3 regions of the Edwardsiella sp. EA181011 genome follow, and region 3 is predicted to be linked to each of the others. Evidence: riboswitches for the same ligand, from Rfam matches in the RefSeq annotation. Region 3 holds a riboswitch; each other region holds the start of a gene.
The links. A riboswitch is a leader RNA that binds a small molecule or an ion and turns the genes downstream of it on or off. The one in region 3 is predicted to bind thiamine pyrophosphate.
Positions count from the first base shown of each region.

Region 1 (10,553 bases), 820 kb from region 3:
GAGTCTGTTCGGCAGCCATGGCATTCTGGTAACCGTATGGCTGGGGATCGCGATTATGGTGTTCTCCTTCAACTTTTCCCCCATCGTCTCGTCGTTTGTGGTCTCCAAACGCGAAGAGTATGAGGCGGAGTTTGGCCGGGAATATACCGAGCAAAAGTGTGCGAAGATCATCTCGCGCGCCAGCGTGCTGATGGTGGTGGTGGTGATGTTCTTTGCCTTTAGCTGCCTGTTTACCCTGTCGCCGCAGGATATGGCGCAGGCTAAACAGCAGAACATTCCCATTCTCTCCTATCTGGCCAACCACTTCAGCTCGCTGGGCAGCGGGAAATCTACTTATGCCACCGTTTTGGAGTATGCCGCATCGATTATCGCCCTGGTGGCTATTTTTAAATCGTTCTTTGGTCATTACCTGGGAACCCTGGAGGGGTTGAACGGTTTGATCATTAAATTTGGTTACCATGGAGAGAAGTCACAGGCGCCGATGAAGAAGCTCAATATGATCAGCATGGTCATCATTATGGGCTCTACCTGGGTCATCGCATATCTCAACCCGAATATTCTGGATCTGATCGGTGCGATGGGCGCCCCGATTATTGCTGCACTGCTGTGTCTGCTGCCGATGTATGCGGTATGGCGGGTTCCTGCGCTGGCGAAATATAAAGGTAAAGCCTCTAACTATTTTGTCACGATTATCGGCCTGCTTACCATCCTGAATATTGTTTATCAGCTGATGTAATTCGGCGATCGGACGATGGGGAGTCATAAAATGGATGAGTATCCAGTCGTGCTGGTGATAAACAGCGGATCGTCTTCGATTAAGTTTTCCGTGCTGGACGCTCAGCGCTGTGAGGTGCTGCTGTCCGGCATCGCCGAAGGCATCAATAGCGGCAGCGCGACGCTGTCGGTGAACGGCGCGGCGCCGGTCGCGCTGGCGCAGCAGGGCTATGAGCCGGCGCTGGTCGCTATCTGCGCCGAGTTGGAGAAGCGCAGCCTGATTGAGAGCGTGGCCTTAATCGGCCACCGGGTCGCGCACGGCGGCAATCTGTTTCAGCAGTCGGCGATCGTGGACGATGAGGTGATGGAGAAGATTCGCCGGATCTCGCCGTTGGCGCCGCTGCACAACTATGCCAACCTGAGCGGTATGGTCTCCGCTCGACATCTGTTTCCCGGTGTGACCCAGGTGGCGGTGTTTGATACCAGCTTTCATCAGACGCTGGCGCCGGAGGCCTGGCTGTACGCCCTGCCATACCGTTATGCGCAGGAGTATGGCGTGCGGCGCTACGGTTTTCACGGCACCTCGCATCGCTATGTGTCGCAGCGGGCTCATCATCTGCTGGGGCTCGCTGAGGCCGACTCCGGGCTGGTGATTGCGCACCTTGGCAATGGGGCCTCTATCTGCGCGGTGCGCAACGGACGCAGCGTCGATACCTCCATGGGGATGACGCCGCTGGAGGGGCTGATGATGGGCACCCGCAGCGGCGACGTCGACTTTGGGGCGCTGGCCTGGATCGCCAGCCAGACCGGCCAGTCGATCGCCGATCTGGAGCAGATGGTGAACACCGAGTCGGGGCTGCTGGGGATCTCCGGACTGTCGTCGGATCTGCGGGTCTTGGAGAGGGCGCAGCGGGAGGGGCATCGGCGGGCCGATTTGGCGATCCGCACCTTTGTCCACCGCATTGCGCGCCATATCGGCGGGCACGCCGCCTCGCTGCGGCGTCTGGACGGCATCATCTTTACCGGCGGGATCGGTGAGAATTCGGCGCTGATCCGGCGGATGGTGCTGGAACATTTATCCGTATTCGGTATTACGCTGGCGCCGGATAAAAATAATCTCCCCGGTAGCGCAGGTGAAAGAATTATATCCGGAGAGGACTCAGCCGTTATTTGCGCAGTAATTCCTACCGATGAAGAGAGAATGATTGCTCTGGATGCACTGCGTCTGGGAAAAATGATGCCATCGATTGAATACGTATAATTTATTCATTGTTATCTAAAGAGAGTATTTCCATGAAGGTTGATATTAATACCGGCGATCGCGCGTATGCCGAGGCCTGGTATGGCTTTATAGGTACTGAATGGAAAAACGAAATAAACGTTCGTGACTTTATTCAGAATAACTATACGCCTTATACCGGCGATGAATCTTTTCTGGCGCAGGCGACGCCCGCGACAACGGCGCTATGGCAAAAGGTGATGGAGGGGATCCGCACCGAGAATGCGACCCATGCACCGGTCGATTTTGATACGAACGTCGCGACGACGATTACCTCTCACGGGCCGGGCTATATCGCGCGGGAGCTGGAGACCATCGTCGGTTTGCAGACGGATGCTCCCCTAAAGCGTGCGCTGCATCCGTTTGGCGGCATCAACATGATCCGCAGCTCGTTTAACGCCTATGGACGGGCGATGGATCCGGCGTTCGAGTATCTGTTCAGCGACCTGCGCAAGACCCATAACCAGGGGGTCTTCGACGTCTACTCACCGGAGATGCTGCGCTGCCGTAAGTCGGGGATTTTGACCGGCCTGCCGGACGGCTATGGCCGCGGACGTATCATCGGCGACTATCGCCGAGTGCCGCTGTACGGTATCGCCTATCTGGTGCGTGAGCGTGAGCTGCAGTTCGCCGCGCTGCAGCCGGCGCTGGAGCGCGGCGACGATCTGGAGGGGGTGATCCGCCTGCGTGAGGAGCTGGCGGAGCAGCGGCGGGCGCTGCTGCAGATCCAGGAGATGGCCGCCGGCTACGGCTATGATATCTCCCGTCCGGCGCGCAGCGCGCAGGAGGCGATACAGTGGCTGTACTTCGCCTATCTGGCCGCCGTGAAGTCACAGAACGGCGGCGCCATGTCGCTGGGACGCACCGCCACCTTCCTGGATATCTATATCGAGCGCGATCTGCAGGCCGGTGCCCTGACGGAGACCCAGGCGCAGGAGCTGATCGACCACTTCATCATGAAGATCCGCATGGTACGCTTTCTGCGCACGCCGGAGTTCGACTCACTGTTCTCCGGCGATCCGATCTGGGCGACGGAGGCGATCGGCGGAATGGGGCTGGATGGCCGTACCCTGGTGACCCGTAGCTCATATCGCTATCTGCATACGCTGCATACCATGGGGCCGGCGCCGGAGCCAAACCTGACTATCCTGTGGTCGGAGGCGCTGCCGGTCAGCTTTAAAAAGTATGCCGCGCATCTCTCTATTCTGACCTCGTCGCTGCAGTATGAAAACGATGATCTGATGCGCCCGGACTTTAACAGCGATGACTATGGTATCGCCTGCTGCGTCAGCCCGATGGTGATCGGGAAACAGATGCAGTTCTTTGGCGCCCGCGCGAACCTGGCCAAAACCCTGCTGTACGCGATTAACGGCGGAGTGGACGAGAAGCTGAAGATCCAGGTGGGGCCGAAAATCGCGCCCCTGATGGATACGGTGCTGGAGTATGAGACGGTGATCGAAAGCCTCGATCGTTTTATGGACTGGCTGGCGGTCCAGTACATCAGCGCGCTGAATCTGATCCACTACATGCACGACAAGTACAGCTATGAGGCGGCGCTGATGGCGCTGCATGACCGCGATGTCTACCGCACTATGGCCTGCGGCATCGCCGGACTGTCGGTGGCGGTGGACTCCCTGTCCGCCATTAAGTACGCGCGGGTGACGCCGATCCGCGACGAGCAGGGTCTGGCGGTGGACTTCGCCATCGAGGGGGACTACCCGCAGTATGGCAACAACGACGATCGGGTCGATCGTATCGCCTGCGACCTGGTCGAGCGCTTTATGAAGAAGATCCGGGCGCTGCCAACCTACCGTCACGCGGTGCCGACCCAGTCGATTCTGACCATCACCTCCAACGTGGTCTACGGGCAAAAGACCGGCAATACACCGGACGGCCGCCGCACCGGGACGCCGTTCGCGCCGGGGGCTAACCCGATGCACGGGCGCGACACAAAAGGCGCCGTGGCCTCACTGACCTCCGTGGCCAAGCTGCCCTTTACCTATGCCAAAGACGGCATCTCCTATACCTTCTCCATCGTGCCGCAGGCGCTGGGCAAGGAGGAGACGGTGCGCAAGGATAACCTGGTCGGCCTACTGGACGGCTACTTCCACCATCGGGAGGCGGTTGAGGGCGGTCAGCACCTCAATGTCAACGTGATGAACCGCGATATGCTGCTGGATGCGATAGCGCACCCGGAAAACTACCCGAACCTGACCATCCGGGTCTCCGGCTATGCGGTGCGCTTCAATGCGCTCACCCGGGAACAGCAGCAGGATGTGATTTCACGCACCTTTACCCGCACGTTTTGAGGAGGATAACAATGCAGCGTAACACCCTGGCTACGGCACAGGCGCCGGGCGCGATTGGCCCCTATGTGCAGGGCGTTGATCTGGGCGGTCTGGTGATGACATCGGGACAGATCCCGGTCGATCCGCAAACGGGACGTGTGGCGGACGCGGTCGCCGAGCAGGCGCGCCAGAGCCTGGAAAATGTCGCCGCCATTGTCCAGGCCGCCGGACTGACGGTCGGCGATATCGTCAAGACTACGGTTTTTATCACCGAACTGCAGGATTTTGAGGTGATAAACCGAGTATACGCGGAATTCTTCGATGCCCACGGCGCCGCTTATCCCGCACGCAGCTGTGTGCAGGTTGCCGCGCTACCGAAAGCGGTGAAGCTAGAGATTGAGGCCATCGCCTGGCGCGGATGCTCCCGCTAACCCTCCGGCCGCCTGTCTTGGCGGCCTGTTTTTTTGAGCGCCGGCATCAGGTTTGCGGTGCCTGGCTTGAGATTTTCAGCATTAACGCGTAGTTTAGCTGCGCAACCCTGCCGTCACGGCAGGGGGTTATCTTGTCGGAGTGCCCTGTTGGGCTGAGACCGTTTATTCGGGATCCGCGGAACCTGATCAGGCTAATACCTGCGAAGGGAACAAGAGTTACACTGCTGCTGCATCGCCGTTAGGCGATCTCACCTCTTGCTTCATCCGTCGTCTGACAAGCCACGTCCTTATCTTAGGGAAATGAGCTATGTCCGGAACTCAATCACCCCATCGCGCCTCTGCGCGCGGCCTTGGCGGGCGGCTCCACCGCGCCCTGCTTTTCCCCGTGGCACGCCGTACGCTAGCCCACGGCGGCGCACGGTGCCTGCATCAGGAGGTGGTCTGATGTATCAGCCTGATTTTCCCCCGGTACCGCAGCGCTTAGGGCTGTATCCGGTCGTTGACAGCGTGGAATGGATCGCCCGTCTGCTGGAGGCCGGGGTACGCACCCTCCAACTGCGGATCAAAGATAAGGCGGAGGGTGAGGTAGAGGACGATGTGATCGCCGCCATTGCGCTGGGGCGCCGCTATAGCGCCCGGCTTTTTATTAACGATTACTGGCGGCTGGCTATCAAACACCGGGCCTATGGCGTCCATCTGGGCCAGGAGGATCTGACGGAATGTGACCTGGCCGGGATTAAGCGCGCCGGGTTACGTTTGGGCGTGTCCACCCATGATGACATGGAGATGGATGTCGCGCTGGCAGTCCGTCCCTCCTATATTGCGCTCGGCCATGTATTCCCGACCCAGACCAAGCAGATGCCTTCCGCGCCGCAGGGGCTGGTGCAGCTGGCGCGCCATATTGCGCGTCTGGCCGGCTACCCAACCGTCGCCATCGGCGGCATCACGCTTGCCCGTATCCCAGAGGTGCTGGCGACCGGCGTCGGCGGCGTGGCTGTCGTCAGCGCCATCACCCAGGCGCCCGACTGGTTACAGGCTACGGCGCGGCTGCTTGAGAGGGTGGGCGCAGGTGATGAATGATCGCGATTTTATGCGTTACAGTCGGCAGATTTTACTGCCGGATATCGACGTTAGCGGGCAGTCCCGGCTGCTGGAGAGCCGGGTATTGATCGCCGGGCTGGGAGGGCTGGGCGCGCCTGCCGCGCTGTATCTCGCCGGCGCAGGCGTTGGCACGCTGGTGCTGGCGGATGACGATGACGTTCACCTGAGTAATCTGCAACGGCAAATCATGTTTAGCGCGGAGGATATCGGCAAGCCGAAGGCCGAGGCCGCCCGGGAGCGCCTATCTCGGCTGAACCCGGATATTACGCTGATCGCACGCCAGGAGCGCCTTGGCGGCGAAGCGCTGTTAAACGAGGTCCGCCAGGCGGATGTGGTGCTCGACTGCACTGACAACATGGCAACGCGCCAAGCGATTAACGCCGCCTGCGTTGCGGCCTCGACGGCCTTGGTGAGCGCTAGCGCCGTGGGGTTTGGCGGCCAGATGATGGTGTTGGCGCCCCCCTGGACGCATGGCTGTTATCGCTGCCTGTGGCCGGAGGATGCCGAGCCTGAACGCAGCTGCCGCAGCGCCGGCGTCATCGGCCCGGTGGTGGGCGTGATGGGGACACTTCAGGCGCTGGAGGCGATTAAGTTGTTGAGCGGCCTGGAGACGCAGCGGGGTGTCCTGCGTCTGTTTGACGCCCGCGCCAATCGTTGGCATACGCTGACGCTCCGGCGTGCAGAGGGGTGCCCGGTCTGCGGAGGCGATGATGAACGTGTTTGTCAATGATGAGGCCATCGTCTGCCCGCCGGCGTTAAGCGTGTCGGCGCTGCTGGCGCAGCTACAGCTGCCAACGGCCGGCATGGCGCTGGCGCTTAACCAGCATATTCTTCCGCATGCGCAGTGGCGGGATCATATCCTGCAGGAGGGCGACTCCCTTCTGCTGTTTCAGGTGATAGCCGGAGGCTGACATGTTGCGTATTGCCGATAAAACCTTTGAGTCCCATCTGTTCACCGGCACCGGTAAGTTTGCCTCGCCGCAGGTGATGCTGGAGGCGATTCGCGCCTCGGGAAGTCAGCTGGTGACGCTGGCGATGAAGCGGGTGGATCTCCGCGGACATCGCGATGCCATCCTGGCGCCGTTGCGCTCGTCGGGCGTGACGTTGCTGCCCAATACCTCCGGTGCGAAAACGGCGGAGGAAGCCGTCTTTGCCGCCAGGCTGGCGCGAGAGGCGCTGGGAACCCACTGGGTAAAGCTGGAGATCCACCCGGATGCACGCTGGCTGCTGCCGGATCCGATCGAAACGCTGAGGGCGGCGGAGAGCCTAGTGAAACAGGGATTTGTCGTGTTGCCCTACTGCGGCGCGGATCCGGTACTGTGCAAGCGGCTGGAGGAGGCCGGCTGCGCCGCCGTGATGCCCTTGGGCGCCCCCATCGGTTCGAACCAGGGGCTGGAGACCCGCGCAATGCTGGAGATAATCATCAGTCAGTCGATGGTACCGGTGGTGGTCGATGCCGGCATCGGTCTCCCCAGCCATGCCGCGCAGGCGCTGGAAATGGGCGCCGATGCCGTGCTGGTCAACACCGCGATAGCCGTTGCCGATGACCCCATCCGTATGGCCCGGGCTTTCCGCCTGGCGGTCGAAGCCGGTTTGCTCGCCCGCGCGGCCGTGCCGGGGGCCTGCAGCCAACGGGCTCAGGCCACCAGCCCGCTGACCCGTTTTCTGGAGGCTCGGTAATGGAGACCTTCAGCGCGCGTTGGCATCAGCTGGATTGGCAGACTGTCCGCCAACAAATCCATGACAAAACCGCTGCCGACGTTGAGCGTGCGCTTGGCGCGGCCACCCTGAACCGTGATGATATGATGGCGCTGCTTTCGCCCATCGCACAGCACTATCTGGAGCCTATGGCGCAGCGGGCCCAGCGCCTGACCCGCCAGCGTTTTGGCAACACGGTCAGTTTTTACCTACCGCTCTACCTTTCCAACCTCTGCGCCAACGATTGTACCTACTGTGGCTTCTCCATGAGCAACCGGATTAAGCGTAAGACGCTGGATCAAGAGGCTATCATGCGTGAGTGCCAGGCGATTCGGGCGTTAGGGTTCGAGCACCTGCTGCTGGTCACCGGAGAGCATCAGCAGCAGGTCGGCATGGCCTATTTTCGCCGGCACCTGCCGATGATCCGTAGCCAGTTTGCCTCATTGCAGATGGAGGTGCAGCCTCTGTCGCAGGCGGAGTATGCCGAGCTGAAAAGCCTGGGGCTGGATGGCGTGATGGTGTATCAGGAGACCTACCACCGGGCGGCGTATGCGCGTCACCATCTGCGGGGCAAGAAACAGGATTTCTTCTGGCGCCTGGAGACGGCGGATAGGCTGGGGAGGGCGGGGATCGATAAAATCGGCCTGGGCGCCCTGATCGGGCTCTCTGACAGCTGGCGGGCAGACTGTTATATGGTGGCCGAGCATCTGCTGTGGCTGCAGCAGCGCTACTGGCAGAGTCGGTATGCGATCGCCTTTCCCCGCCTGCGCCCGTGCGCTGGTGGTATTCAGCCGCTCTCCTTGATGGATGAACGGCAACTGGTGCAGGCCATTTGCGCGTTCCGCCTGCTGGCGCCGGATGTGGAGCTGTCGCTATCCACGCGGGAGTCGGCGCCGTTTCGCGATAACGTCATCCCATTGGCGATTACCCACGTCAGCGCCTTTTCCAAAACGCAGCCGGGAGGCTATGCCGATAGTGAGCCGGCGTTGGAGCAGTTCGCGCCGCATGACAACCGACACCCGCAGGAGGTCGCCCGCGCCCTGATCGCCCGTGGCCTGCAGCCGGTGTGGAAAGACTGGGACAGCTGGCTTGGGCGTACAGCGCCAGAGGGGTGAGCGTCGGCGCGGGCGGATGATGGCCACCCGTGGCGCGGGAGAGCAGAACCAACGGGGCGCTAGCGCCCCGTTAACCCCCTTATGCCAGCCAGGCGCGCCCCAGCCGGTCGGCCGCCAGGATCGCGGCGTACACCTGCGGCGGGGTCACCGTAAACGGCATATTGTGGATAGTTTCGCCCTCGGCGCAGCTGGCCTCGGCGACGGCCATGATTTTATCGTTCAGCTGCGGGCCCTCCTTGATGCCCAGCTGCGCCAGGGTGACCGGCAGTCCCACCTGGACGCAGAAGTCGAGCACGGTTTCGATCTGCTCACTGCTGCTGTTTTGCAGCACCAGCTGACACAGGGTGCCAAAGGCCACCTTCTCCCCGTGGTACATCGGATGGCACTCCTCCAGCACCGTCAGCCCGTTGTGGATGGCGTGCGCCGCCGCCAGCCCGGCGCTTTCAAAGCCCAGCCCGCTCAAATAGGTATTGGCTTCGACGATGTTGTCCACCGCCGGCGTAGCGACGCCGGCCTCGACCGCCAGCTTGGCCTTGTATCCCTCCTCCAGCAGCGTTTGATAGCACAGGTGCGCCAGCGCCAGCGCCGCCCGGGTCGACTCCCCGCCGGCCATGCTGATCGCGTGGGCGTCCACGCAGGCCTGCGCCTCAAAATAGGTGGAGAGGGCATCGCCCATACCGGCGACCAGCAGCCGTACCGGCGCCTTGGCGATGATCGCCGTATCCATCAGCACCATATCCGGGTTAGTCGGGTAAATCAGATACTCCTCAAACTCGCCCTGGTCGCTGTAGATCACCGACAGCGCGCTGGTCGGTGCGTCCGTAGAGGCAATGGTCGGCACGATCAGTACCGGCAGCGCCTGATAGTGGGCCAGCGCCTTGGCGGTATCCAGCGTCTTGCCGCCGCCGATGCCGATCACCCCCGGCAGCCAAGCCGCTTCAGCTCGCGGCCCAGACGATCGATCTCGCTACGGCTGCACTCGCCGCCAAAGCGGGCAAAGTGCCCTTCGACGTCGGCCTGTTTCAGGCTGGTCGCCACCGTCTCGCGGGTCAGCCCCATGACAAAGTCGTCGGCGATGACAAACTGGCTGTCGGCCAGCAGCCGGGCATACTGTCCGATGGCGTGCAGTGCACCGGGCCCCTGAATGTACTTGGACGGTGATTGAATAACTTTTAACATCGTTACGCTCCTATCGGGAAGATCACGTCTGCTCAAGGCGCTCCGCCGGGCGAAGGCCACGCTGTCGTTGAGTATGGATCAGATAGTCAGGTTACGGCCCCTTTTTTGAGCCGGCAAGCGACGATTTTGTTATGCAACTATTCATCGATAACCGTGGCCAATTAATAGCGTCCGGCCTCTTACTGGCAAGCCACCCATTTTGCCAGAAGCGTTCGACAACCTCAGCATCACGCCACTTCCGGGAAGCGACGACGGGCTGTGATTGACGAGCATATGCCGATCGCCTTTCGCGCATTGCATCCGCAACCCGTCCTGAGGACGACGGCAATGGCGTTCATTGCCGTACGCGTTATCCATGCGCTTACGCTGCGTCTCCAGTGGATGCCAGGTTCTGTGCTCTGGGCGGCGCGATGCCATCGTTTTCCCGATCTCTGCGCGAGTCTGCTACTTGTGGCCTGGCATATGTCACCCTAAGCAATTACCGTGACGCATTATATGACAGCGCCTTTGGGAATAGGCGCTACACGCAGACAGGAGGCTGTCCCGTTTAAGACGCGGCGGATCTCAACCAACCATATTTGATAAATATCGGAAGGGCTTCATCGGAGCGCAGCCAGGCTGCAAATTGGCGCGTTTCTACATCTGAGTCTTTACGGACGGTAATATTCATATCGCGCCATATCATATAGTCTGGTTCAATATTAACTACATCACCTATTCCTGGATTACTGATAGCCCAATCCGCCCA
Region 1 covers NZ_CP011364.1:3,535,973-3,546,525, reverse strand. Annotated here, with positions in the region: gene tdcC (threonine/serine transporter TdcC) at 1-736, shown strand, start outside; gene tdcD (propionate kinase) at 767-1,975, shown strand; gene pflB (formate C-acetyltransferase) at 2,008-4,302, shown strand; gene QY76_RS15680 (Rid family detoxifying hydrolase) at 4,314-4,712, shown strand; TPP riboswitch at 4,838-4,938, shown strand; gene thiE (thiamine phosphate synthase) at 5,157-5,792, shown strand; gene QY76_RS15670 (HesA/MoeB/ThiF family protein) at 5,785-6,543, shown strand; gene thiS (sulfur carrier protein ThiS) at 6,524-6,724, shown strand; gene thiG (thiazole synthase) at 6,726-7,493, shown strand; gene thiH (2-iminoacetate synthase ThiH) at 7,493-8,626, shown strand; partial or broken gene QY76_RS15650 (glycerol dehydrogenase) at 8,706-9,805, opposite strand; partial or broken gene QY76_RS19510 (transposase) at 9,906-10,222, opposite strand; gene QY76_RS15645 (substrate-binding domain-containing protein) at 10,353-10,553, opposite strand, start outside.
Region 1: it holds a riboswitch for thiamine pyrophosphate, as region 3 does, so the genes downstream of both, thiE (thiamine phosphate synthase) here and thiC (phosphomethylpyrimidine synthase ThiC) in region 3, are expected to answer to the same signal.

Region 2 (10,553 bases), 990 kb from region 3:
TACGCTACACCGATAGCGGCGGCGAGCTGCAGATCGTGGGCCAAAAGAGTAGCGATACGCTGACGCTGTGCTGGCAGGACAGCGCGCCGGGCGTCAGCGCGGAGCAACTGCAGCATATCTTTGAGCGCTTTTACCGCGCGGAGGGCTCGCGTAGCCGCGCCAGCGGGGGCTCGGGGCTCGGGCTGTCCATCTGTCAGAATATTGTCGCCGCCCACGGCGGCAGCCTGAGCGCCAGCCATTCGCCGCTGGGCGGCGTCGCGATGACCGTAACCCTGCCGCTGGAGCCGCAGACCTGAACCACCGTAAAAGCCATACGGCCACCGGCGGCGGCGCGATGCCCCTGGCCGGTGCACCGGCGCCGTTCGAGCCTTAACCTGATGATGCCTAACCGGGAGTAGACCGATGAATATGCTTGCCACCACCCCGCTGATGCCCGAGCCGCAGGGGGCGCGCGTCCTGATCGTTGAAGATGAGCCCAAGCTGGGTCAGTTGCTGATCGACTATCTGATCGCCGCCGGCTATCGCCCTCACTGGCTGAGCCAGGGCGATGAGGTGCTGCCCTACCTGCAGGAGCATCTCTGCGATTTGATTTTGCTGGATCTGATGCTGCCGGGCGTCGACGGCCTGACGCTGTGCCGCGAGATCCGCCGCACCTCAGAGGTACCGATCGTGATGGTCACCGCCAAGATCGAGGAGATAGATCGTCTGCTGGGGCTGGAGATCGGCGCTGATGACTATATTTGCAAGCCCTATAGCCCGCGCGAGGTGGTCGCCCGGGTGAAGACGATCCTGCGCCGCTGCGGGCTGCAGGATACCCTGTCCGAGCCGGCGCCGCTGCTCATCGATGAAAGCCGTTTTCAGGCCAGCTATCGCCAGCAGCCGCTGGATCTGACCCAGGCGGAGTTCCGTCTGCTGAAGACCCTGGCGACCCAGCCGGGCAGCGTCCTCTCCCGCGAACAGCTGCTCAATCACCTGTATGACGACTACCGGGTGGTCACCGACCGCACCGTCGACAGCCACATCAAAAATCTGCGACGCAAGCTTGAACCTGTCGAGGGCGACGAGCCGCTCATCCGCTCGGTGTATGGCGTCGGCTACCGCTGGGAAGGGGCCCCCTGCCGCGTCATCGCCTGAGGCCTCCCCCGCCGCGGCGATACATGCGGTTTCGGCACCTGCGCCGCCGGCCGTGCTGATGAACGCTATACTACTATGGACAGTATCCCGCCATAATCCGCCATTCGCCACGCGGCGATGGCGGATTCGTTATCGTAACACAGGCAAGGAGATACCCATGACAATGGGCTATTACGAGATCAAACGCACCCTTAATGGGCGGTTTCATTTCAACCTCAAGGCCGGTAACGGCGAGGTGATCCTCAGCAGTGAAATGTACGCCTCCCACGCCTCGGTCGAAAACGGCATTCTCTCCGTGCAGGCCAACGCCGCCGAGGAGGCGCAGTATGAGCTGTGCTGTGAAGGGGAGCAACCCTACTTTTTACTCAAGGCCAAGAACCATCAGGTGATCGGCCACAGCGAGCACTACAGCTCTGAAAGCGCCGCCCGTAAAGGGATCCAGTCCGTTAAAAAGAATGCCCAGACCCGCGACATCCGCGATCTGAGCCGCGGGCAGTGACGGGAGACCACTCCGGCCCTTTTCTGCCGGGCGCTGCACCGACAAGGCTCCGGGCACGGCGGGGCCTTGATTGTACTGCCCGCGCCAACTCTCTATAATGCCCGCCTTTACTGCAAGCCTCTGGGGCAGCTCTCCGCTCCGCGCGCGGCGTCAGCGCGCACGGATGACGATGAGGCACGCCCTACGCTGCAGCCTGACCTGTGATCAGAACAAGAGAGTCATCTATGTTTACTCCGGAATTACTGTCCCCGGCCGGTTCGCTGAAAAACATGCGTTACGCCTTTGCCTATGGCGCCGACGCGGTTTACGCGGGCCAGCCGCGCTATAGCCTGCGCGTGCGCAACAACGAGTTCAACCATGAAAACCTGGCGCTGGGTATTCAGGAAGCCCATACGCTGGGCAAGAAGTTCTACGTGGTGGTCAATATTGCGCCGCACAACGCGAAGCTGAAAACCTTTCTGCGCGATCTTAGGCCGGTCATCGATATGGGGCCGGATGCCCTGATCATGTCCGATCCTGGCCTGATCTCGATGGTGCGCGACGCGTTTCCGTCGATGGCGATTCATCTATCGGTACAGGCTAACGCGGTCAACTGGGCAACGGTAAAATTCTGGCAGCAGATGGGGCTGACTCGCGTGATCCTGTCGCGAGAGCTGTCGCTGGAGGAGATCGCCGAAATCCGCGCACAGGTACCGCAGATGGAGCTGGAGGTGTTCGTCCACGGCGCGCTGTGCATGGCCTATTCCGGACGCTGCCTGCTATCAGGCTATATCAATAAGCGCGATCCCAACCAGGGCACCTGCACCAACGCCTGCCGCTGGGAATACAAGGTGCAGGAAGGCAAAGAGGACGAGGTCGGCAACATTGTGCATCAGCACCAGCCGATCCCGGTGCAGCAGGTCGAACCCACCCTGGGCATCGGTGCGCCGACCAACCGGGTCTTCATGCTGGAAGAGAGCATGCGCCCGGGTGAGTATATGAGCGCCTTTGAAGACGAGCACGGCACCTATATTATGAATTCAAAGGATCTGCGCGCCATTCAGCACGTGGGACGTCTGACGGAGATGGGGGTGCACTCGCTGAAAATTGAGGGGCGCACCAAGTCGTTTTACTACTGCGCCCGCACGGCGCAGGTTTACCGCAAAGCGATCGATGATGCGGTGGCCGGCAAGCCTTTCGATCCCAGCCTGCTGACCACCCTGGAGTCGCTGGCGCACCGCGGCTATACCGAAGGTTTCCTGCGTCGCCACGTACACGAAGATCAGCAGAACTATGACTACGGCTACTCCGTCTCCGATCGCCAGCAGTTCGTCGGCGAGCTCAGCGGTGAGCGCCGCGATGGCTATGCCGAAGTGCTGGTGAAAAACAAGTTTTCCCGCGGCGACAGCCTGGAGCTGATGACGCCGCAGGGCAATATTCAGTTCACCCTGGACGATCTGCGCGACAGGCAGGGCCAGCCGACCGACGTCGCGCCGGGCAACGGGCATACAGTCTATATTCCGCTACCGGCGGAGATCGATCTGGCCTATGCCCTGCTCATGCGTAACCTACAGGGCACTAGTACCCGTAACCCTCACGCCCAATAATGTTCAGCCCCAGCCGGAATCACTCCGGCTTTTTTTATTTTTTTGATAATACCCGATGACGATCACACTAAAGTAACCTCGTCATGGTTATTATTGCCACACAAAAAGCAATAACGAAATAGCAATACTAGGAACCACCTCCTTGCCGGCCCAATCTCCCTTGGGCTGGTTTTCTTTTTTTCAAAGAATAATCCCATTCGGGCAAAATAATTTCAACCACATGATTTTTAATGAAAAAAATCATGTGGCCGCGCCGACGTGATGAATCATCTATTCTCTTTAGCCTACAACGAAATATATTCATCGATATTTCGTATCTAACCAATTAAAAAAACAATCGCTACTGATTACTTATTTATCACGCCATGTAGAAATAATCAGGAATAACTGAATCCGTTCAGCTAAAAATAGGCCTGCGGGGTGGGTCCTTATCACGGGCTGGCGCGGCGCTAGACGAGCGTATCGGCTCACGCCGTCAGAGGCACCATGCTCCCCAGGGAGACGGTGTCCGTCAGCACGTCAAGCAGGTTACGGAACTCGGGGTTGCGTAGGGAAAGCTTGTTATAGGTGAGATAGAGCGGGATCGGCGGGATCGCAAATGCCGTCTCCACCACCCGCAGATTAAAGGACGCACCGTAGCGCAGCGCGACCTCCCGCGGTAAAACCGTCAGCAAATCGCTATGGCTGACCACCCCCAGTATCGAGATAAAGGAGTCCGAGCGCAGAACTACCCGGCCGCCGTGTAGAAATGCAAAGCGATCCCCGTCGCTATGGGCGCGCTGCAGGATCACAAACCGCTCCCCGCTCAGCTGAACCTCGCTGCACGTCTCCCCGAGGCGCGGATGTCCATCGCGGCATACCAACGCCAGCGGTTCGTTTGTAAACGGCAGGCAGTGCACCGCATGCGTCGTCACCGGCGTCGTACTGAACACCACGTCGGCCTTGCGAAAATTCAGCAGCTGCTCAGCAATGGTATGCGGATGATAATCCGCATACTCGCTGTAGTGCAGCAGCTCATACCCGACGCCAAGACGCTCAAGGGCGCTCACAGCGGCGGGCAGCACCTGCAGCGCCACGCAGCAGGGGGCGAAAACGACAAACTTGCGGCGCTGCTTGGCGGAAAGCGTCGCGTTGAGGGTATTTTCAATCAGCGACAGCCCCTGGGCGATCTGATCATGCAGGCAAACGCCCAACGCCGTTGGCGAAATCCCCTTGCCTGCGCGGATAAATAGCGGATCGTCAAAGTGCTGACGCAGCTTTTGCAGCGACTGACTCACCGCCGAGGGGGTGGTGCCCATCGCCGCCGCCGCACGGCTGACGCTGCTGTGTAAAAACACCATCTCAAATACGGTCAGCAGATTGAGATCGAAGCCCTTTAAATGCAATAAATTACTGTGATTAGAACGCTCCATACAAATACACTATCCTTATGTTTTAAATGGCATTCTTTATATCGACCATTTCAGGACAGCTTATACATTCACACTGATAACTCAATAGACTCAGTCATAACAGCGAGATAAATCGTATTCTTCTGATAAAACACCGGCGCTAAGCATATATATCAAGTATTTGTCACCTATATTTATTTAATAAATGTATACTATGGTGCATAACCGCGCACGATGCACAATAGCGCGTACGGGCGTCAGGGGGCCGTCACATTAAGGCGAGCGATTAAGATATAACGCCGGCGATTGGCAATGAGTGCCGCAGGGGAATCCTCCTCTCAGCGTAAGGGCGCCTAGGCTGAGATAGACAGCGCCCCGCGGGTGCGTTGATGTCCGCCCCCGTCGGTTAACCGGCTTATCGCGTTGTCGATACGGATATATCCTATGATAATAAGCGATAGGGTTAAAATGCAGCGCAGCAGCGCCAACCTGAAGGCCGGCGACATTGATAAAAAACAATGCGACGGCGTCCGATTAATCCATTAAGACGCCCGTCCCCGCTTTGCCCGCGCGGGAAAAAGGCATCCCCGAATCATCCCATCCCGTGCACGTCATATCCCTGGACTTAGGGTATTATCCCGATGCGGGGCGAAATAGCCCCCATGCGAATGGCATCCGCGCGGGAATATGGCCAGATTGGCACCTTCCCCGGCTTGTCCTGAGGCGCTCCGCCGCCACCGCCGCGATGCCGCCCGCTCATGTCGCCAGCGGCGGCTCGCGGAGGCGCTGAGCTGAAAGAGAAGGGGACGCGGCGGTATGGGGCATGGGTCTTTAGGGTCTTACCCCGCACCCCTGCGCCATTGGCGCGCTGCAAACGCCCCAAAAAAAACGCCCGGGCTCCTGGCCCAGGCGTTTATCGGCAGAGGGGAGCGTTATTTACCCTGAGCCAGCAGGAACTTCACCACGTCCGCATATTCGCTGCGATAGCCATCAATACTGGTCGCCTGCATTCCATCATTTTTAATCTGGTACTTACCCGCGACATAGAACGACGGGGTGCCGCGCACGCCAAAGGCCTGCACCGCATTCTCCTGCCGCGCGGTCAGCGATTTCACGACAAAACTGTTCAGCGCCGCGTCGTACTCCGCCGCCGCAACGCCGGAGTCGACAAATACCTGACGGATATCCGCCGGAGAGTTAATGCTGCGCTTCACCTGCACCGCATCAAACAGCGGCTTCTCCACCTTATCCGATACGCCGAGGGCCTGCGCGACGGACCACGCCTCCGTCAACGCCGCTCCCTGCGGCCCCAGGAAGCTCACGTGGTATTTCACCACCTTCTCCCCCGGCGGCAGGATCCCGTTTACTGCCTCACCGATGCGGTAAACGTTGGCAAACTGGTTACAGGGCGGGCAATAGAAAGAGAAAAATTCGACGACCGCCGGTGCGCCGGGCACGGCTTTCGGCATGTCGGTATACTGTTTTCCTTCCTGATACCCAGCAGCCTGAGCGGCAACAGAGCACAGTACCAGCAGGCCGGCGGCGGCCTGGAAGAGTCTCGTTTTCATCATCACTTTACCGTATCAAGTCAACTTGTGCGCAGAGTAGCATTCCACACGGCGAACGCCGTACGGATTTACGATTAATTACACCGGATTACACGCTGATACAGCGGCAGCGCACGCGTGACGCGCGCTATTTCCAATCCGGCTGCGACGTTACCTGCTGCATCAGCAGCACCTTCAGGGAGGCGTCCGGATTGCCCAGCCACTGAAAGCGGGCATACTTGGCGGGCTGCAGCATCGCAGCATCGCTGTCCGGCAGCGTTACACGCAGCGCCCAGGCCTGGCGTCGATCAGCGCTGAAGGCGATAAACAGCTGCCGGTTGCCGCAGTTGTGCGGCTGACAGACCATGCCGACCTGATACGCCTTACCCTGCCAGGTCAGCGTCTGCGGCGGCGCAGAGGTTCCCTGTCCGCTGCGCACCCACGACGGCAGATCCTTCTCGCCCTGCAGCGCCTGCTTCCAGCTCTGCTGATACGACGGCTGGGCCATCAGCTCAGATAACGAGGGCGGAATAGCCTCATCGGCCATTACCGGCGCTCCGTAGGCCAACAGAAGGGCGGCCAGCGCCCCGGCGATCGTTTTCATGGTAACTCCTTCAGTTAGGTCGCGGCACCGTCATTTATTTACGCCGCAGCTGTTTCATAAATAAAATATTTACTATTTTTATCAGTCATTCTCAATCTGAAAAAGTTGATCTATAGCAGAAAAGTACCTTGGCATCGGCCCCGCCGCCGGGCTTTAGGGTAAGCTTGGCCCGCCCACGTTTTTCTGGATACCACACTATGAGCGATATGATTACCCTTCCCCCGCTGCCCGCCCTCGCACGCGAGCGCTACGATGCCGCCAGCGCCGGCGCGCTTGATGCGCTGGACTGCTCCGCCATCCGCCAGCGGGTCGACGCATTTGGCCACGCCGATCGCCCGCAGGAGAGCTACCTGACCGGCTGGATGGCGTTCAATCCGCTGGTCATCATCCGTAACTATCAGGACAAACGCGGCACCTCCAGCGGCGTTGTCCTCTCCGTCGGCGACGCGTATCGCTTCAGCGTGCAGACCATTACGCCGCGCATTCCTAAGCTGCTGCTGTGGGCCACCCTGCGCAGTAAACCGAAAACCCTGCCGCTGGTTGCCCTGCAGGATCTGGCCGCCGGCGATCGGCGACTGGTCCCCTACCGCGCCGTGCGCGATGCCACGCTACGCGAGCAGATGACGGGCTGGTGGGCGGAGATCAATGACTATCTGGGCATCGCCTGCTGGCAGCATAGCCATGGCTATCCGCAGTGGCAGGCGCTGGAGCGCAGCCTGAGCTGCGACGGGATCCACAGCCTGCACCAGTGGCTCCAGCGCGATCCGCACACCTTGGAGCACGACGGTGACTACGCCGGGCGCTGGTACGATGGCCTGTTCATCGCCACGCGGGCCGCCAGCGAATCCAACCCGTGGCCCTCGCTGCTGCTGAGCTGGAAAAGCCCGCAGCGTCAGGCCAGCTATCTGATCGGCTGGCTGGCCGGCGCGGAGGATAAACCGGCGCTGGCGCTGGCGCTGCGCCCGGACGCGGAGATGCCGTTTTTCACCCTCAACCGTTTCGACGCCGAGCACCTGCAGCGGCTCGCCGTGCTGAATGCGCTGGCGGCGCAGCACGCCGCCTAGCCCCGCTTACCACCAGCGGTAAAAGTGGTGCACCGGGCCAATGCCCTGTCCCACCTGCAGGGAGTCCGCGGCCATCAACGCCCCCTGCAGATACGCCTTCGCGGCGGCAACGGTAGCGCGCCAGTCCTCATGACGCGGGCGCAGCGCCGCCAGCGCCGCGGACAGGGTGCAGCCCGTCCCGTGAGTATGGCGCGTCGCCACGCGCGCCGCGCTAAAGCGCTCGGCGGCGCCGTCGCGGGTCAGCAGCCAGTCGGGGCTCTCCCCGCCCCGTAGGTGCCCCCCCTTCATCAGCACCGCCTGACACCCCAGCGCCAACAGCGCTTCGCCCTGGGCAACCATCGCCGCCTCATCCTCCGCCACCGAGCCCCCCAGCAGCGCGGCGGCCTCCGGCAGGTTGGGGGTGATCAGCGAGACCTGCGGCAACAGCTGCTCGCGAATCGCGCTGACGGCCTGCGGCGCCAGCAGCGCATCGCCGCTTTTGGCCACCATGACCGTATCCAGAACGACGTACGGCAGCGGGTAGCGCGTCAGCGTCTGGGCGACGCAGGCGACGATATCGGCGCTCGCCAGCATGCCAATTTTCGCGCTGTCGATGCGCACATCGCTCAGCACGGAGTCCAGCTGCTCCCGGACAAACCCGGCGTCGATAGGGTAAACCGACTGTACGCCGCGGGTATTCTGGGCTACCAGCGCGGTGATGACGCTGGTGCCATAGGCGCCCAGCGCGGAAAAGGCTTTGAGATCGGCCTGGATCCCGGCGCCGCCGCTGGGATCGGTGCCGGCGATGGTCAGGGCATTAATCCGTTCTGCGCTCATGCTCATGCCGCCTCCCCCGCGATGACGGCGGGCTGGAGGCTATACAGGGCGTCCAGGAAATGGGGCGTGAAGCTGCCGGGACCGCTGGCCTGCGCCGCCGCCCGCTCACCCGCCAGCGCCATCACCCGGCAGGCGCTAGCCACCGCCGTCAGGCGATCGTCCAATACGCTGAAGGCCGCCACCACCGCCGACAGTGCGCAGCCGGTACCGACGACCCGGGTCATCAGCGGATCGCCGCCGTCGATCCGGTAGCTGTTTTGTCCATCGGTCACGTAATCGCTGGCACCGGTAATCGCCACCACCGCACCGCTATCGCGCGCCAGCGCAGCCGCCGCCGGCAGCGCCGCCAGCGCATCATCCTGACTATCGACGCCGCGCCCGCGCGAAGGGGCGCCGGCCAGCGCCAGGATTTCAGAGGCGTTGCCGCGAATCACCGCCGGGCGCAACCGCAGCAGACGATGGGCGAAATCGCTGCGATAGCACAGCGCACCGACGGCCACCGGATCCAGTACCCAGGGGGTTCCTGCCAGATTGGCCGCCTCAATCGCCGCCAGCATACTGTCGGCGCGCGCGTCATACAGCGTACCGATATTGATCAGCAGCGCATCGGCCAGCGCCGCAAACTGGCGGGCCTCCTCGGTCTGCACCACCATCGCCGGGGCGGCGCCCAGCGCCAGCAGCACGTTGGCTGTCAGGCTTTGCACCACTTCATTGGTCAGGCAGTGAACCAGCGGCGTACGCTGGCGTAAGGTCATCAGCGCCTGGGCGCACAGCGCATCAGGCAGGGGAGTGGGTTGCGTCAACATGGCGTCTCTCTCAACCGGCGTGAAGAAGGCGGCGCGGTCAGACACCGTGACTTCCCTACGCTGGCATTATCCAGATCAGGTAATACGGGTATTTCTCAGCCTTCACGTAGAAGGGCACCCCGAGTCATATACTCATCAAAATACTGTAATTAACCCATGGTTAATCCAGCGGCAGGATAATACTCACGCCGGAGATTGTAAATGCGCGGCGGAACGCCGCGCGGGCGACGCTAGCTGCCGCGGTACGTGGCGTAGCCATACTGGCTCAGCAGCAGCGGCACATGCAGCTTTTCATTCTGCTGCGTTACCCGGAATAAAACCGGCACCTCCGGGAAAAAGGTATCCTGGCCCCGCTCATGGAAATAGGCGCCCGTTTTAAAGGTCACCCGATAGACGCCAGGGTCCATATCGGCCGCCGCCGGGTACAGCGAGCGGACGCGACCATCGTCATCCGTCGCGGCGCGGGCGATCTCACGCCACGCGCTGCCATCCTGCCTCTCCAGCATCACCGCCACCCCGGGGGCCGGCTTTCCCGTCTGCTGATTCAGGATATGCACGCTCAGCGTGCCCACCGGGGCGGCCTGTGCCGCCGCGCCGATCGCAGATAACATCGCGGTAAGTAAAAGCATTTTTTTCATCACTGGGCTCCTATGTTATGTCGTCCCTCCGGCAGCCTAGCAAAATGCCTCCCCCCACATTATTAAACTTTCTGTTATCTTTTCGGCCTGCATTACAAGCAGAGGCCAAGGAGAGAGGAAATATGGGATAAACCCCCACAATGATAGGTGTTAAACGGCATTGATGCATACGAGATACTGTCTTGATGCAGGAATAAATTGGGGGGCATTAATATTCACAATATGCTACTCCAATCATATGGAACACCTGCGGCAGGATGATAGCATGCTATTTTAAACATAAAACTCATAGCGTTAAAATTACATCATTGAAATCAACAATTATAATAGAGATGAATATAAACTCATCCAGCGACACGCCACAGCATGGATATTAACAAATTGAAATGATTTTATAAATATAATGTCAAAATGATCAAATATCAATATTGTCAATTAATTAAGCCAACTAAATATAGCAGAAAACAC
Region 2 covers NZ_CP011364.1:3,364,680-3,375,232, forward strand. Annotated here, with positions in the region: gene baeS (two-component system sensor histidine kinase BaeS) at 1-296, shown strand, start outside; gene baeR (two-component system response regulator BaeR) at 403-1,134, shown strand; gene QY76_RS14900 (YegP family protein) at 1,292-1,633, shown strand; gene yegQ (tRNA 5-hydroxyuridine modification protein YegQ) at 1,858-3,219, shown strand; gene QY76_RS14910 (LysR substrate-binding domain-containing protein) at 3,687-4,631, opposite strand; gene QY76_RS14915 (DsbA family protein) at 5,543-6,181, opposite strand; gene QY76_RS14920 (inhibitor of vertebrate lysozyme family protein) at 6,306-6,761, opposite strand; gene QY76_RS14925 (hypothetical protein) at 6,959-7,825, shown strand; gene thiD (bifunctional hydroxymethylpyrimidine kinase/phosphomethylpyrimidine kinase) at 7,832-8,647, opposite strand; gene thiM (hydroxyethylthiazole kinase) at 8,644-9,447, opposite strand; TPP riboswitch at 9,483-9,579, opposite strand; gene uraH (hydroxyisourate hydrolase) at 9,678-10,085, opposite strand.
Region 2: it holds a riboswitch for thiamine pyrophosphate, as region 3 does, so the genes downstream of both, thiM (hydroxyethylthiazole kinase) here and thiC (phosphomethylpyrimidine synthase ThiC) in region 3, are expected to answer to the same signal.

Region 3 (10,553 bases):
TATCCTGGTCGGTAAGGTAACGCCGAAAGGTGAAACCCAGCTGACGCCGGAAGAGAAGCTGCTGCGCGCCATCTTCGGTGAGAAGGCGTCTGACGTGAAAGACTCTTCTCTGCGTGTGCCGAACAGCGTTTCCGGTACCGTTATCGACGTACAGGTCTTTACCCGCGATGGCGTGGAAAAAGACAAGCGTGCGCTGGAAATCGAAGAGATGCAGCTGAAGCAGGCCAAGAAAGACCTGACCGAAGAGCTGCAGATCCTGGAAGCCGGTCTGTTTGCCCGTATTCACGACGTGCTGGTTGCCGGCGGTGTGGAAGCGGAAAAACTGGAAAAACTGCCGCGTGACCGTTGGCTTGAGCTGGGCCTGGCCGATGAAGCCAAGCAAAATCAGCTGGAGCAGCTGGCCGAGCAGTATGACGAGCTGAAGGCGGAGTTCGAGAAGAAGCTGGAAGCTAAGCGTCGTAAGATCACCCAGGGCGACGATCTGGCGCCGGGCGTGCTGAAGATCGTTAAGGTGTACCTGGCGGTGAAACGTCAGATCCAGCCGGGCGATAAGATGGCAGGTCGTCACGGTAACAAGGGTGTTATCTCTAAGATCAACCCGATCGAAGATATGCCTTATGATGAGAACGGCACGCCGGTCGACATCGTACTGAACCCGCTGGGCGTACCGTCACGTATGAACATCGGTCAGATCCTGGAAACCCACCTGGGTATGGCGGCGAAAGGCATCGGCGACAAGATCAACGCCATGCTCAAGCAGCAGCAGGAAGTGGCCAAACTGCGTGAGTTCATCCAGAGAGCCTACGATCTGGGTGACAACACCCGTCAGCAGGTGGATCTGAACACCTTTAGCGATGACGAAGTCCTGCGTCTGGCGGAAAACCTGAAGAAGGGTCTGCCGGTTGCAACGCCGGTATTCGACGGTGCTAAAGAGCGCGAAATCAAGGGTCTGCTGGAGCTGGGTGGTATCCCGACCTCCGGTCAGATCACCCTGTATGACGGTCGCACCGGTGAGCGTTTCGAGCGTCAGGTAACCGTGGGTTACATGTACATGCTGAAACTGAACCACCTGGTCGACGACAAGATGCACGCGCGTTCCACCGGCTCCTACAGCCTGGTTACCCAGCAGCCGCTGGGTGGTAAGGCGCAGTTCGGTGGTCAGCGCTTCGGGGAGATGGAAGTGTGGGCGCTGGAAGCCTACGGCGCCGCCTACACCCTGCAGGAAATGCTCACCGTCAAGTCTGATGACGTGAACGGCCGTACCAAGATGTATAAGAACATCGTGGATGGCAGCCATCAGATGGAACCGGGCATGCCGGAATCCTTCAACGTACTGTTGAAAGAAATCCGCTCGCTGGGCATCAACATCGAGCTGGAAGACGAGTAAGCACTCGAATCCGTACCGATCACAGGGCGCCCGTTACGGCGGGCGCCTTAAGAGTTCTCACTCCGACGGGAGCTAATCCGTGAAAGACTTACTGAAGTTTCTGAAAGCGCAAACCAAGACCGAAGAGTTTGACGCGATCAAAATTGCGCTGGCTTCGCCAGATATGATCCGTTCCTGGTCGTTCGGCGAAGTTAAGAAGCCGGAAACCATCAACTACCGTACGTTCAAGCCGGAACGTGACGGTCTTTTCTGCGCCCGTATTTTTGGGCCGGTGAAAGATTACGAGTGCCTGTGCGGTAAGTACAAGCGTTTGAAACACCGTGGCGTCATCTGTGAAAAATGTGGCGTTGAAGTGACCCAGACCAAGGTTCGCCGTGAGCGCATGGGTCACATCGAGCTGGCCTCGCCGACCGCACACATCTGGTTCCTGAAGTCCCTGCCGTCCCGTATTGGTCTGTTGCTGGACATGCCGCTGCGTGATATCGAACGCGTGCTGTACTTCGAATCTTATGTCGTCGTCGAAGGTGGGATGACCAACCTGGAGCGTCGTCAGATCCTGACCGAAGAGCAGTATCTGGACGCACTGGAAGAGTTCGGTGACGAATTCGACGCCAAGATGGGCGCCGAGGCGATCCAGGCCCTGCTGAAAGGGATGGATCTGGAAGCCGAGTGCGAGCAGCTGCGTGAAGAGCTTGGTGAGACCAACTCCGAGACCAAGCGTAAGAAGCTGACCAAGCGCATCAAGCTGCTGGAAGCGTTCATTCTGTCTGGCAACAAGCCGGAGTGGATGATCCTGACCGTGCTGCCGGTATTGCCGCCGGATCTGCGTCCGCTGGTCCCGTTGGATGGCGGTCGTTTCGCGACCTCCGATCTGAACGATCTGTATCGTCGCGTGATCAACCGTAACAACCGTCTGAAGCGCCTATTGGATCTGGCCGCGCCGGATATCATCGTACGCAACGAAAAGCGTATGCTGCAGGAAGCGGTCGATGCGCTGTTAGATAACGGCCGTCGCGGTCGCGCCATCACCGGCTCTAACAAGCGTCCGCTGAAGTCTCTGGCCGACATGATCAAGGGTAAGCAGGGTCGTTTCCGTCAGAACCTGCTGGGTAAACGCGTCGACTACTCTGGTCGTTCCGTTATCACCGTCGGTCCGTACCTGCGTCTGCATCAGTGCGGTCTGCCGAAGAAGATGGCGCTAGAGCTGTTCAAGCCGTTCATCTATGGCAAGCTGGAGCTGCGTGGTCTTGCTACCACCATTAAAGCGGCCAAGAAGATGGTCGAGCGTGAAGAAGCCGTGGTATGGGATATCCTCGATGAGGTGATCCGCGAGCACCCGGTCATGCTGAACCGTGCGCCGACCCTGCACCGTCTGGGTATCCAGGCGTTCGAACCGCTGCTGATCGAAGGTAAGGCCATTCAGCTGCACCCGCTGGTGTGTGCGGCATACAACGCCGACTTCGACGGTGACCAGATGGCGGTACACGTACCGTTGACCCTGGAAGCCCAGTTGGAAGCGCGTGCGTTGATGATGTCCACCAACAACATCCTCTCTCCGGCGAACGGCGATCCGATCATCGTTCCGTCTCAGGACGTGGTATTGGGTCTGTACTACATGACCCGCGACTGCGTGAACGCCAAAGGCGAAGGCATGGTGCTGAGTGGCCCGAAAGAGGCCGAGCGTATTTATCGCGCCGGTCTGGCGTCGCTGCATGCCCGCGTTAAAGTGCGTATCACCCAGTACAGCAAAAGCGCCGATGGCGAGATGGTTCCGAACACCGGACTTATCGACACCACCGTTGGCCGCGCTATCCTGTGGATGATCGTGCCGAAAGGTCTGCCGTACTCTATCGTTAACCAGCCGCTGGGCAAGAAAGCCATCTCTAAGATGCTGAACGCCTGCTACCGCGCGCTGGGTCTGAAGCCGACCGTTATCTTTGCTGACCAGATCATGTATACCGGTTTCGCCTATGCGGCGCGCTCCGGTGCGTCTGTCGGCATCGACGACATGGTGATCCCGGAGAAGAAAGCGGGGATTATCGCCGAGGCCGAAGCCGAAGTAGCCGAGATCCAGGAGCAGTTCCAGTCTGGTCTGGTGACCGCCGGCGAACGTTATAACAAGGTCATCGATATCTGGGCCGCGGCGAACGAGCGCGTGGCCAAGGCGATGATGGAAAACCTGTCTACCGAAACCGTTATCAACCGCGATGGCGAAGAAGAGCGTCAGGTCTCCTTTAACAGCATCTTTATGATGGCCGACTCCGGTGCGCGTGGTTCTGCCGCCCAGATTCGTCAGCTGGCCGGTATGCGTGGCCTGATGGCGAAGCCGGATGGCTCCATCATCGAAACGCCGATCACCGCAAACTTCCGTGAGGGTCTGAACGTACTGCAGTACTTCATCTCAACTCACGGCGCGCGTAAAGGTCTGGCGGATACCGCACTGAAGACGGCGAACTCCGGTTACCTGACCCGTCGTCTGGTCGACGTGGCCCAGGACCTGGTGGTTATCGAGGACGATTGTGGTACCCACAACGGCATCGTGATGACCCCGGTTATCGAAGGTGGCGACGTTAAAGAACCGCTGCGTGACCGCGTTCTGGGTCGTGTGACGGCAGAGGAAGTGCTGAAGCCGGGTACGGCGGATATCCTGGTGCCGCGCAACACCCTGCTGAACGAAAAATGGTGTGACCTGCTGGAAGAGCACTCTGTCGACAGCGTGAAAGTGCGCTCCGTCGTAAGCTGTGAAACTGACTTCGGCGTGTGCGCCCACTGCTACGGTCGCGATCTGGCCCGTGGTCACCTGGTGAACAAGGGCGAAGCCATCGGCGTCATCGCGGCACAGTCCATCGGTGAACCGGGTACCCAGCTGACCATGCGTACCTTCCACATCGGTGGTGCGGCATCACGTGCGGCGGCAGAGTCCAGCATTCAGGTGAAGAACAAGGGTAACCTGAAGCTGAGCAACGCCAAGTTCGTGGTGAACTCTGACGGTAAGCTGGTTATCACCTCACGTAACACCGAGCTGAAGCTGATCGACGAATTCGGTCGTACCAAGGAAAGCTACAAGGTGCCTTACGGTGCTACGCTGGCCAAGGGCGATAGTGCCGAGGTGAACGGCGGTGAAACGGTCGCCAACTGGGACCCGCATACCATGCCGGTTATCACTGAGGTTAGCGGCTTCATCCGCTTCGCCGATATGATCGACGGCCAGACGGTAACCCGTCAGACCGACGAGCTGACCGGTCTCTCCTCTCAGGTGGTTCTGGACTCCGCAGAGCGTACCGGCAGCGGTAAAGATCTGCGTCCGGCGCTGAAGATCGTTGACGCCAACGGTGATGACGTGCTGCTGCCGGGTACCGATATGCCGGCCCAGTACTTCCTGCCGGGTAAAGCGATCGTGCAGCTGGAGGATGGCATTGCCATCAGCGCCGGTGACACCCTGGCGCGTATTCCACAGGAATCCGGCGGTACTAAGGATATCACCGGTGGTCTGCCGCGCGTTGCCGACCTGTTCGAAGCCCGTCGTCCGAAAGAGCCGGCGATCCTGGCCGAGATCAGCGGCGTGGTTTCCTTCGGTAAAGAGACCAAGGGCAAGCGCCGCCTGGTGATCACGCCGCTGGATGGCAGCGATGCCTACGAAGAGATGATTCCGAAGTGGCGTCAGCTCAACGTGTTCGAAGGCGAACGCGTGGAACGCGGCGACGTGATCTCCGACGGTCCAGAGTCTCCGCACGACATCCTGCGTCTGCGCGGCGTGAACGCGGTAACCCGCTATATCGTTAACGAAGTCCAGGATGTATACCGTCTGCAGGGCGTTAAGATTAACGATAAGCACATCGAAGTTATCGTGCGTCAGATGTTGCGTAAGGCGACCATCGCCAATGCCGGCAGCTCCGAGTTCCTGGAAGGCGAGCAGGTGGAAGTGTCCCGCGTCAAGATTGCCAACCGCCTGTTGGAGTCTGACGGCAAGATTGCCGCGACCTATATGCGCGATCTGCTGGGTATCACCAAGGCGTCTCTGGCGACCGAGTCCTTCATCTCCGCGGCCTCCTTCCAGGAGACCACCCGCGTGCTGACGGAAGCGGCCGTTGCCGGTAAGCGTGATGAGCTGCGCGGCCTGAAAGAGAACGTCATCGTGGGCCGTCTGATCCCGGCGGGTACCGGCTATGCCTACCACCAGGATCGCATGCGCCGCCGCGCTGCCGATACCTCTAGCGCACCGCAGGTGAGCGCGGAAGAAGCCAGCGCCAACCTGGCCGAGCTGCTGAACGCAGGTCTGCTGGGTGGCAATGACGACTAACGAGTCTGTGTGACAGTATGAAAAACCGCTCTTCGGAGCGGTTTTTTTTTTGCCGATGAAACCCCTCTGCCAGGCAGGGGGCTATTTTGCCTGTGGGGCGGGGAGAGGCCGCGGAACGTTAGACGTCGTGTGCGCGCCGCCCCCGATCCGCGGTGGCAGAGTATCGGTCGCCGCCAGCCAGCCTGGTGCCCGGGTAATGGCGCTGATCAGCGCGATGTTGCCGGCGCCGCAGCAAAAATAGGCTGGCGTATTACGACCCTTTATGCTGCGGCACGCTGTCGGCGACGTCCGCCAGATAGATTTCGCTGCCCTGCTCCCGGAACTGCTGTGCCATTTGTGCCATGCCGGGGTCGGCCTCCTGCTGGCGCGCGGCGTGCTCGCGTACCTCTCGAGATATCTTCATGGAGCAGAACTTCGGCCCGCACATCGAGCAGAAGTGGGCGAGCTTACCGGATGCCTGCGGCAGGGTGGCATCGTGATAGGCGCGCGCCGTCACCGGATCGAGCGCCAGATTGAACTGATCCTCCCAGCGGAATTCGAAGCGGGCCTTGGACATGGCGTTATCGCGAATTTGCGCGCCGGGATGTCCCTTGGCCAGATCGGCGGCGTGGGCCGCGATCTTATAGGTGATGAGCCCCTGCTTGACGTCATCCTTATCGGGCAGTCCCAGGTGCTCCTTGGGCGTGACATAGCACAGCATCGCGCAGCCGAACCAGCCGATCATGGCGGCACCGATGCCGGAGGTGAAATGGTCGTAGCCGGGCGCGATGTCGGTCGTTAACGGCCCCAGGGTATAGAAGGGGGCCTCGTGGCAGTGGCTGAGCTCTTCTTCCATATTTCGCTGGATCATGTGCATGGGGACATGGCCCGGCCCCTCGATCATCACCTGCACATCGTATTCCCAGGCGATGCGGGTCAGCTCGCCCAGGGTATGCAGCTCGGCGAACTGGGCCGGATCGTTGGCATCCTGGATCGATCCGGGCCGCAGGCCGTCGCCGAGTGAAAGCGCGATGTCATAGGCACTACAGATCTCGCAGATCTCGCGGAAGTGGGTATAGAGGAAGTTCTCCTGATGGTGCGACAGGCACCACTTGGCCATGATGGCGCCGCCGCGCGATACGATACCGGTCAGGCGCTCGGCGGTCATCGGAATGAAGCGCAGCAGCAGGCCCGCGTGCAGAGTGAAATAGTCCACGCCTTGCTCCGCCTGTTCTAACAGCGTATCCCGGACCAGCGGCCAGTCAAGGTTCTCGGCGATGCCGTTGACCTTCTCCAGCGCCTGATAGATGGGGACGGTACCGATGGGCACCGGGCTGTTGCGGAGGATCCACTCACGCGTCTCATGAATGTAGCGGCCGGTAGAGAGATCCATCACGGTATCGGCGCCCCAGCGGGTGGCCCACACCAGCTTTTCGACCTCTTCCTCTATAGAGGAGGTGACAGATGAGCTGCCGATGTTCGCGTTGACCTTCACCAGAAAGTTACGCCCGATAATCATTGGCTCTGACTCGGGGTGGTTAATATTGGCCGGAATGATGGCGCGCCCGGCGGCGACCTCGTCCCGGACAAACGCCGGCGTGATATTGTCCGGCAGGTGGGCGCCGAAGGCGATCCCCGGGTGCTGCTGACGTAAAACGGCACTGCGAATGCGCTCGCGCCCCATATTCTCACGCAGCGCGATAAACTCCATCTCCGGGGTGATGATACCCTGTCTGGCATAGTGCAGCTGCGTGACCCGGTGTCCCGGCCGCGCGCGGCGTGCGGGAGAGCGCTGGTCAAAACGCAGCGTCTCCAGATCCTGATCGGCTTGGCGGCGGCGGGTATAGTCTGAGCTGCGCCCCGGCAGGATCTCGCTGTCGTTGCGCTCCGCAATCCAGGCGCGGCGTATGGCTGGCAGCCCGCGGCGCAGATCGATCTCCGCCTGCGGATCGCCATAGGCGCCGGAGGTGTCGTACACCGCAATCGCCTCATTATCACGCCACTGCGGCTGCTCTGGCGTCCCACCGATCAGGGTGGGGCTCAGGGCAATTTCGCGCAGGGGGACTCGGAGATCCGCGCGTGAGCCCTGTAGGTAGATGCGTTGGGAGCTGGGATAGGCTTGCGCCTGGAGAGTATCGATAAAGGCCTGAGCCTGAGCTCGGCGCTGGCGACGCGGTGCGTCGCGGTGAGTAACGGTAGACATAGCAAATTCCTGCCATCAACGGTGTTACAGGGAAAAATTGCTTGTCTGGAGCTCGGAGAGGAGTAATGAATAGTGGTGAACGTTGCAAAAGGGCCTGAGCCCGGTTCAGCGTGATAATTACTCTTGTTCCCTTCGTGGGTATTAACCCAATCAGGTTCCGCGGATCCCGAATCAACGGTCTCAGCCTGTGATACGGCGTATCAGCTAGGCACTCCGACAAGATAGCGCAGCGCAGGCGGAGCCTATGCTGCGGGAGCCAGTGTAAGGAGCGGCCTGCGAAACTGCAAGCATTGTTAATAATATGTTTAGTAATAACGTAGAATTGATGCGGCGCTGCCTGCGCAGGGGAGGTCAGCGCGTCCATCGAGCGTAAGGGGTGTATACGGTGACAGTGGCACAGCAAGTGAGTGACGGTGATAGCGGTTGGTGGGTGGTCAGCGATCGGGGGCGTATCTGGCTGCCGGAGGGCGAACTGCCATACGGTAGCGCCGCGCAGTGGCATTTGGTTGGCAAGATGGCGTATCGCATCGGCGAGTGGCAGGGCATGCCGGTATGGCTGCTGTGCCTGGCGTATCCGCAGGACATGGTATCGGTGCGCCAGCTGATCGATACCGATCGCGGCCTGTTTCAGCTGGTCGGGCGCGGCGTGCAGCTGGCGGCATTTTTTCAGTCCCACCGTTTCTGCGGCTACTGCGGGCATCCGATGCACGCGAGCCAGCAGGAGTGGGCACGCCTATGCACCCATTGTCAGCAGCGCTATTACCCACAGATCGCACCCTGCATCATCGTTGCCATTCGCCGTGATGATCATATTCTGCTGGCGCGGCATAATCGCCACCGTAACGGAATCTATACCGTACTGGCGGGCTTTGTCGAAGTGGGAGAGACCCTGGAGCAGGCGGCGGCGCGGGAGATTTTTGAGGAGAGCCGGCTGCAGGTGAAGAATCTGCGCTATGTGACCTCACAGCCGTGGCCGTTTCCCCATTCGCTGATGATGGCTTTTCTGGCCGACTACGCCGCCGGCGATCTGTGCCACGATCCCAAAGAGCTGCAGGAAGCCGATTGGTATCGCTATGATCGTTTGCCACAGCTTCCCCCTGCAGGCACCGTGGCCCGCCGCCTGATCGAAGACACCGTCGCGCTGTGCCGGGCGCAGCATGAATAAGCAGCGCGCATGTTACAATGCCATCAAATAATAATGGGAGCCGAAGGATGACCGAACTGAAAAACGATCGCTACCTGCGCGCGCTGCTGCGCCAGCCGGTTGATGTGACCCCGGTATGGATGATGCGTCAGGCGGGGCGCTATCTGCCGGAGTACAACGCCACCCGCGCGCAGGCCGGTAATTTTATCGCCCTGTGCAAAAATGCCGAGCTGGCCTGCGAGGTAACGCTGCAGCCGCTGCGTCGTTTCCCGCTGGATGCGGCTATCCTGTTTTCTGACATACTGACCGTGCCGGATGCCATGGGGCTGGGGCTCTACTTCGAGACCGGCGAGGGGCCGCGCTTTACTCATCCTGTGACCTGTCACGCGGATATCCAACGGCTTCCGATCCCCGATCCTGAACAGGAGCTGGGCTATGTCATGGACGCGGTGCGTACCATTCGTCGCAGTCTGCGCGGTGACGTACCGCTGATCGGCTTCTCCGGCAGCCCCTGGACGCTGGCGACCTATATGGTAGAGGGCGGCAGCAGCAAGGCCTTTACTAAAATTAAGAAGATGATGTACTCCGATCCGGCGGCGCTGCATCTGCTGCTGGATAAGCTGGCGCAAAGCGTCATTCTGTATCTGAATGCGCAGATCCGCGCCGGGGCGCAGGCGGTGATGATCTTTGATACCTGGGGGGGCGTGCTGACCGGGCGCGACTATCGCGAGTTCTCTTTGCGCTATATGCACCAGATCATCGATGGCTTACAGCGTGAGAGCGAAGGTCGTCGGGTGCCGGTGACGCTATTCACCAAGGGCGGCGGTCAGTGGCTGGAGGCGATGGCTGATACGGGCTGCGATGCCTTGGGACTGGACTGGACCTGCGATATCGCGGATGCCCGCCGTCGGGTTGGCGATCGGGTGGCGCTGCAGGGCAATATGGATCCCTCTCTGCTGTATGCGCCGCCGGCGCGCATTGAGCAAGAGGTCGAGACGATCCTGGCCGGCTTCGGGCAGGGCGAGGGACACGTGTGCAACCTGGGGCACGGTATTCATCCGGATGTCCCTCCCGAGCACGCCGGCGTGTTTGTTGATACGGTGCACCGGCTGTCCGTACCTTATCATCGCTGATGGGACATTAACCGATGGATTTGCAGGCGTTACGCAGTGAGCAGCGGGCCCGGGCGGTACAGGTGGAGCGGGCGGATCGCTGGGAGACCCCGGTATTGATCGCCGGCGCCGACGTTGGGTTTGAGCAGGATGGCGCGGTGACCCGCGCCGCACTGGCCGTACTGCGCTACCCTGAGCTGACGCTGGTGGAGTATCAGGTCGCCCGCATTGAGACCCTGATGCCCTATATTCCCGGCTTTCTCTCGTTTCGTGAGTATCCAGCTCTGCTACAGGCGTGGGGGCAGCTGCGGCACCGCCCCCAGCTAGTGATGGTGGACGGCCATGGGATCGCCCACCCGCGCCGTCTTGGGATTGCCAGCCACTTTGGCCTGCTGGTCGATGTGCCCACTATCGGGGTTGCCAAACGG
Region 3 covers NZ_CP011364.1:419,658-430,210, reverse strand. Annotated here, with positions in the region: gene rpoB (DNA-directed RNA polymerase subunit beta) at 1-1,387, shown strand, start outside; gene rpoC (DNA-directed RNA polymerase subunit beta') at 1,467-5,687, shown strand; gene thiC (phosphomethylpyrimidine synthase ThiC) at 5,938-7,869, opposite strand; TPP riboswitch at 7,980-8,095, opposite strand; gene nudC (NAD(+) diphosphatase) at 8,261-9,034, shown strand; gene hemE (uroporphyrinogen decarboxylase) at 9,082-10,146, shown strand; gene nfi (deoxyribonuclease V) at 10,161-10,553, shown strand, end outside.